Regions from separate parts of the Brevibacillus sp. FSL K6-0770 genome, predicted to be linked through region 1. Evidence: riboswitches for the same ligand, from Rfam matches in the RefSeq annotation. Region 1 holds a riboswitch; each other region holds the start of a gene.
What was found. Region 1 has a riboswitch for cyclic di-GMP ahead of ggt (gamma-glutamyltransferase). Riboswitches for the same ligand answer to the same signal wherever they lie in the genome.

Region 1 (2,268 bases):
CCGGGCGAAAGCTTCAGCTGCAACCTCATCCCACTGCCGATAATAGCGCAGCAAGTCATCAGGCATCACCCGCGATCGATTCGTGCCCGGCTCCGGCAAGCAATCAAACGGTTCATCCAGATTCAGCGTACCGTAATCATCGGTCAGCTCTTCCCCCGGCAAAATGTCTCTGGCAGCCAGCTCCAAGTCGTACATCGTCGCCACGCAGGTCGCATGGAAGCTGTGGTTCACAAATCGGGCCTTATCCCAGCACAAGATGTATTTTCCAAACTGATTTTTGAAGGAATACTTCTGCACATCCTGCTTTCTCAATGGGTCCAGTTTTTCCACATATGCCGGGTCCAATACCTGATCCAGGTCATCCTGTGCCCAGACAATCGTGCCTTTCGGGATCAATTTTGTCGCAAAAACACCGTACCCGATTTCATCGTTGATATAGCGAAGCTCCGTATCGGGATGCATCATGGCCTTGATTCACTCCTTGGCAAATGTGCGTTTTTACCATCATAAGCAGTTCGGCCAATAGTGGTGTGTGAATGTCGGGAAAAACACACAACTCCCTGTTCCTCCCTTTTTTTCTAGATTAAAAAAATTTTTCTTATTTACCCCAATCGACAAATAGTCTATATTATTGACAAACGGATGATTAGGAAAATTTTCCTGTAACAATTGAATCAGTTTTCTATTATCAACTGGATGCGTTACCCATTGATATCGAAACGGCAAACCCGGGGAAATCCGGCGACGCAAAGCTAGAGGGGCTACCTCCGCACAAGCGGGCACGCCAGCCAGCTACCGAAGTATTGGTGTAGGACAAGACCAATGATCCTATATCATTGGTCTTTTTTTGCGCAACAATTGTCTATTTTTGTCCATTTATGTATTTATGTGTAAAAATATTCATTTTCAGTTAAGGAGGTGAGGCTGCGAAAAGCTGTCGGATTGTTGGAATCGTTCATCAAACATACAAGGAGGCTTCATACGATGTCATTCTGGAAGAAACTTTCTACTGTCGCATTGACTACTGCAATCGGCCTGGCAACCCTGTCTCCGGTTCAAGCAGCTAATCGGCCAACATCAATGTCGCCAAACGCAATGGTAACAACACCACACTATCTGGCTACAGCAGCAGCCCTGAAAACATTGGAAGACGGCGGCAACGCTGTAGATGCCGCCATCACAGCCGCTTCTACTCTCGCCGTCGTCTACCCGCATTACACAACGATCGGCGGAGATAACTTCTGGCTCATCTACAACGCCAAGACCAAGGAACTGAAAGCGTTGAACGGCAGCGGACGAGCTGGCGAAAAAGCAACGATCGACTACTACAAAGGCAAAGGCTACGAAAAAATTCCTTCCCGCGGCTACGAGTCTGCCAATACGGTGCCAGGCGTTGTTTCCGGCTGGTGGGAAGCGTACAACTACGCGCACAAAAGCATGGGCAACAGCAAGCTTCCGTGGCACAGGCTGCTTGAACCGGCGATCGGATACGCTGAAAATGGATATCCCGTCTCACCGAACCAGGTTTATTGGACAAAATACGCCATCGATCCGAACGATAACGATTTGAAAAACCTCCAGCGCTTTGAAGGGTTCCGCAAAACCTTCCTGAAGCCGAACGGAGAGCCGTATGCGCCTGGCGAAATCCTCAAGCAAAAGGACCTGGCCAAAACTTTGCAAATCATTGCGAAAAAAGGAGCAGACGGATTCTACAAAGGCGAAGTCGCCAAAAAAATCGTAGCGGATATGCAGAAAAACGGCGGGCTGCTCACCTTGAAAGACTTTGAAAAACACACCTCCACATGGGCAGAACCGATTACAGTCGACTACCGCGGCTACAAGGCTTACAACGTACCGCCCAACTCCCAGGGCATGGCTTCGCTCTCGATCTTGAACGTGTTGAACAACTTCGACCTCAAGAGCATGGGCGAAGGGACGCCGGACTACTACCACACGATTGTAGAAGCCACCAAGCAAGCTTTTGCCGACCGTGACAAATGGCTGACAGACCCTGCTTTCGTCGACATTCCGGTGGACGAGCTGTTGTCCAAGCAACACGGCAAAGATTTGGCTGCACGCATCGATATGAAGCAAGCGGCAAAAGCAGTAGAGCCGCTCGATCCAAAAGGGGACACTACTTGGTTTGGCGTCGTGGACAAGGACGGCAACGCCGTTTCGATCATCCAGAGCCACTATTTTGACTGGGGTTCCGGTATCGTAGCAAAAGATACTGGCGTCCTGTTGCAAAACCGTGGAAGCTACTTCTCT
Region 2 (2,268 bases), 4.5 Mb from region 1:
ATGCCTGCCTCTGTGCACGCATCTACACTTTCCTGGATAGCCGGCACCTGCGGCTCCCAGATCGACAGCCATACTTCTCCTGTCGCCTGCTTGATCATTTGCCGCATCTCCGTCAGCACCAGTTCGTCGCCGCTGATCCGGCGAATCACATCGACTTCTTGCTCAGACTCCAAAGCGGACAAGCTTTTTTCCAAATAGTCGAAGGACTGCTCGAACTGTCCACGCAATCTGCGAATCAACTCTCTGGCCGCAAGCGGCGCGTAAGTCACAGGCTCTGAAGGCACCGTATAGACCGCCCCTTTTTCCAGCAGCTTGCCTATGACCTCGTAAATCATCGAGCGCGGTACGCCGGAGCGCTTGCTGATTTCGTATCCGGTAATCGGGGAATGCTTCAACAAGCCAATGTAAGCCTTGCACTCGTATTGGGAAAAACCGAGCTTTTGCAACTCTTTGTAAATGTCGTCCATATCGTCCTCTTTAGTCGTTAGTCTTATACTCACTATAATGCCTCTCCCGCCAAACATGCAACAAAAAAAGCCCTCGGCATTCGAGAGCTTTTTTCACACATGCTGTTAAGCGATTTCTTTCACTTTAATATAAGAAACGTTTCGCACATTGATGACGATATCGTCGTACTGGAGCCATCCATCTTTCTGGTTGGCGACCATCTGGATGATCTCTTCCGGTTCTGTCGTCTCAATGCGGATCACTTCTCCCCCTGAAAAGTGAAATTCGATTGTTTTCGTCTCTGCCATCCTCTCATCCCTCCTCTTCTCTCTATCTTTATCGGATGGATGGTAAAATTTTGTTACGCTACTCTTACCGTTACCTTAATTCTGACTATTTTTATAAAGAATTGGTTATTTTTACCCTACCAAAACTTGACAAGACTGTTTCTTTTGGATTATATTTTGCATGATTCGACATGACTATACATTTTTCGCAAACTGAATGACAAAGGCAAAGTCATCGAAAGGTGGCGACGCAAAACCACGGGTCTAAAGTCTTCGACCATGACAGCCGGGTTGCCATACATCATGTGCGTAATTGTGCGATGATGGTGACTGAAGGCTGTTCCCGTGTGTGGAATGGCCTTTTTTGTGTGAAAAACGTCTCGACGTTTTTCAAGAAATTGGATGTGGCCGCTTGCGGTCAACAAAACGGTCATGGCCGTTTTGTGTGCAATCTCATAGAAAGGAGGCGCCAGTCCATCTATCAACAGTAAACTTGTACATGAAAAAACAAAAGAGAGATAAAAATGGAGTGGAGTATTATGTACAAACTGGTTGATTCAGTAGAGTCTTTGGCGAGTTTTCACCAAATCAAGGAGAGCGTTTGGACCTCCATGGGCTTTGAAATGGAATACGTCAAAAATGGTTCCGATGCTTATTTGCTATTGTCAGAAGATGACGAAGCAGGCGGTACTTTTGAATTTACGCCACATGAAAAATCTTCTGCTTTTCTCCGCAATTTGTTTCAGGACGTGTTGAGCGCCGATATGAAAGTGGTGGAAGTAGACAGTTTCGCTGTCTTGCCGAAATACCGTGGAAAACTGGGACGTTGGGGCGTTGCCCTCATGATCGATTATGCTGAAAAACACGGTTATACGCATGCAGTCGGTTTAGCAGACCCGGCTTTTTTTCAGTTGATTAATACAAAATACAACGTCAAAGCGACACAAGTGAAGGATATGGTCTATTACAAAGGGGCGAACGCCATCCCGACCATTTTTCACCTGCAGGAAGCCTATACGAGCAAGGACCATCCCGCATTTTCCTGGTATCAAACGCTTTGCAAACAAATAAAAGTTGAGGTTAGCTGACATGGAACTTTTACAAAGAAGAAATAATTGGGTCGTCATTGTTTTTGCAAGCATCATTACCGTGGTGCAAATCGTGAATCTCATCATGGGAGTGCCGATTTCCTTCGTCTTGACTGTGCTCGGTATTTTGTACGGAGTGCTGGCGCCGTTCGCGTATTTGTCCAATCGTCCGGCGTGGCGCGACAAAATGGCTCCATTCATGAAGTTTTTCAACTTCGCGGTAATCGGCATCTTCATGTTCATAATTACCGGGCTTGATCCTTGGCTGGTCAATATTATGACCATCATGTTCTTCGTAGCCGTCATGGGGATTTATCAGGACAGGCTGATCAACATTTTGACGATCGTGGCAGCGCTCGGGATCGTCACGTACTACTTCCTGACAAATGGCGAGGCGATTTTTTATACCTCCAATCCGGTTCATTTGATGTACTACCTGCTTACCT
Region 3 (2,268 bases), 4.0 Mb from region 1:
TTTGCGAACTTCCGAGGCGACAACCGCGAAGCCGCGCCCCTGGTCGCCTGCCCGCGCAGCCTCGATACTGGCGTTGAGGGCGAGCAGATTCGTTTGCTCGGCGATTTCCCGAATAATATGCACGACATCCTGGGTCTGGTGAATCTCCTGATCGAGCTTGTTGACGCGGCCCATGACCTCTTCGAAGACGCGCCCGACTTGCCGGATGTCTCCCAGTGCGGCATTGATGATCTGCCTGCTCTGTTCTGCGGAGTGGACGGCATCGTCCGTTCCTTCCGCCACCTTGATAGCGTGGTTGGCCACTTCCTGAATGGAAGCGCTCATTTCTTCCGTAGCTGCTGTCACGCTGTGGCTTTCCTCAATTTGTTCGTCCATGCCCGAGATGAGCTGTTTGGTCGTATCGAGCTGTGTCATATGATTCAACATGTCGGAGATGCCGAACAAAAATGATTTGAACGTCTCTTCCATATATACTTCCACGATCAGTTGCTGATCGAACGCTGCCAGTTTTTGGACGGATGTGACCATTTGCATCATTTGATGCGGCTGATGGCTCCATTTTTCCATCAAGATCGATGTCATGATCTGAATCAACATATGATGAGCGGAGATAAAATGATCGGCTGTCAGATGAATGCGGCTGTGAACTTGTCCAATCACAATTCTCGTCTTCACGTATTCGTAATCCACATTCGCCTGCAGAAACTGTTCAAGATACAACTCCAATGTGTGTTTCAATTTTCCTAGTGTTGAGTGGTCGAGAATCAGTTTTTGCAATTGATCAACAGCCGTGATTGCGCCGTAAAATTGGTCGACAATCTTCGCTTTAAAGGGCGAAAGCGTTTCGGCAGCATTTTTGACATGGGCGAGCGTGTCTTGATCCACCCCTAAAAAGGACAAGCGCTCCTTTACTCGTTCTCCTACTTGATCGATGTCAGTCGTGTGAGAGGATTTTACGTACTCTGTCCATGGCTTTGTTTTCTTCGTAAAAAATTGCATGCAGACCTCCGGATTCTTTGCTTTTCTCTTTTTTAGTCGTTCGCTTCAAAACGGGGGAAGAGAGCATACGTCAATGGTGCTTTGGTGAGTGAATTGGCGATAGTGGACACGACAAATGTTCTGGGATAAAATAAACCGACCCTACAGCAATAATAGGGTCGGTTGCACTACTCACTCCCAGCCATTCAAGTGCCCACATACAAATCGCTGATCATCGCTTCCACTTTCAGTTATACAATTTCACAATATATAGTCATATTAGCTTATATTAATTCAAAAAGGGAATAGCAAAAATGAGCTATTTACACTTTCAAGCAAAATATTATGGTTTTGCATAGGAACAACCAGGCGAAAGTGCAGGAAAGCTATTACGCCCGATCGTGGATATGATACGCTAGGAAAAAGGAGAGTGACAGCCAATGCCAGAGCAGTCGCCACTCGTTGATACACGAAATCGCCCTCTCCGCGATTTGCGTATTTCCGTGACAGACAAATGCAATTTTCGTTGCAGATACTGCATGCCTGCGGAAATTTTTGGACCGGACTTTGAGTTTTTGCCGCAGCACAAGCTGCTTTCATTTGAAGAGATTGTTCGACTGACCGACATTTTCGCCTCGCTTGGCGTCCAGAAAATCAGAATTACAGGCGGAGAGCCGCTCATGCGCAGAGGCTTGCCTGTGTTAATTGAAATGATAAAAAAAGTAGCAGGTATTCACGACATCGCTATGACCACCAACGGTTCGTTGCTCGTCCGCCACGCGCAGGCTCTGAAGGAAGCAGGACTTGACCGCGTGACAGTCAGTCTCGACAGTCTGGACAACGAGCGGTTCGGCACATTGAACGGCAGGGGCTATCCGGTAGAAGCTGTGCTGGACGGCATACGGGCGGCGGCTGAAGCAGGTCTTGGCGTGAAAATCAACATGGTCGTGCAGCGGGGAGTGAATGACCAAGATATTTTGCCGATGGCCAAATACTTCCGCGAGCAGGGGCATACTTTGCGCTTCATTGAATTTATGGATGTCGGAAACTCCAATGGCTGGAAGCTGGATCAGGTCGTGCCGTCCAGCGAAATCGTCCGCATGATTCACCAGGAGATGCCGCTTGTTCCGATCGAGGCAAATTACTTCGGGGAGGTCGCTTCGCGCTATCGCTACGAGGACGGGGATCAGGAGATCGGGCTGATTTCTTCTGTGACGCAAGCTTTTTGCTCCACCTGTACCCGCGCCAGGCTGTCCGCAGAGGGCAAAATGTACAACTGCTTGTTCGCTT

Region 2: another riboswitch for cyclic di-GMP. It lies ahead of NST23_RS05500 (GNAT family N-acetyltransferase); the one in region 1 lies ahead of ggt (gamma-glutamyltransferase).
Region 3: another riboswitch for cyclic di-GMP. It lies ahead of NST23_RS08050 (methyl-accepting chemotaxis protein); the one in region 1 lies ahead of ggt (gamma-glutamyltransferase).

Annotation. Positions count from the first base shown of each region.
Region 1 is NZ_JBBOBQ010000001.1:5,611,024-5,613,291, forward strand. Features, by position in the region: gene NST23_RS26680 (SET domain-containing protein) at 1-465, opposite strand, end outside; cyclic di-GMP riboswitch class I at 712-800, shown strand; gene ggt (gamma-glutamyltransferase) at 985-2,268, shown strand, end outside.
Region 2 is NZ_JBBOBQ010000001.1:1,073,865-1,076,132, reverse strand. Features, by position in the region: gene NST23_RS05510 (TrmB family transcriptional regulator) at 1-467, opposite strand, end outside; gene NST23_RS05505 (hypothetical protein) at 573-755, opposite strand; cyclic di-GMP riboswitch class I at 950-1,033, shown strand; gene NST23_RS05500 (GNAT family N-acetyltransferase) at 1,346-1,822, shown strand; gene NST23_RS05495 (methyl-accepting chemotaxis protein) at 1,824-2,268, shown strand, end outside.
Region 3 is NZ_JBBOBQ010000001.1:1,637,274-1,639,541, forward strand. Features, by position in the region: gene NST23_RS08050 (methyl-accepting chemotaxis protein) at 1-999, opposite strand, end outside; cyclic di-GMP riboswitch class II at 1,148-1,230, opposite strand; gene moaA (GTP 3',8-cyclase MoaA) at 1,419-2,268, shown strand, end outside.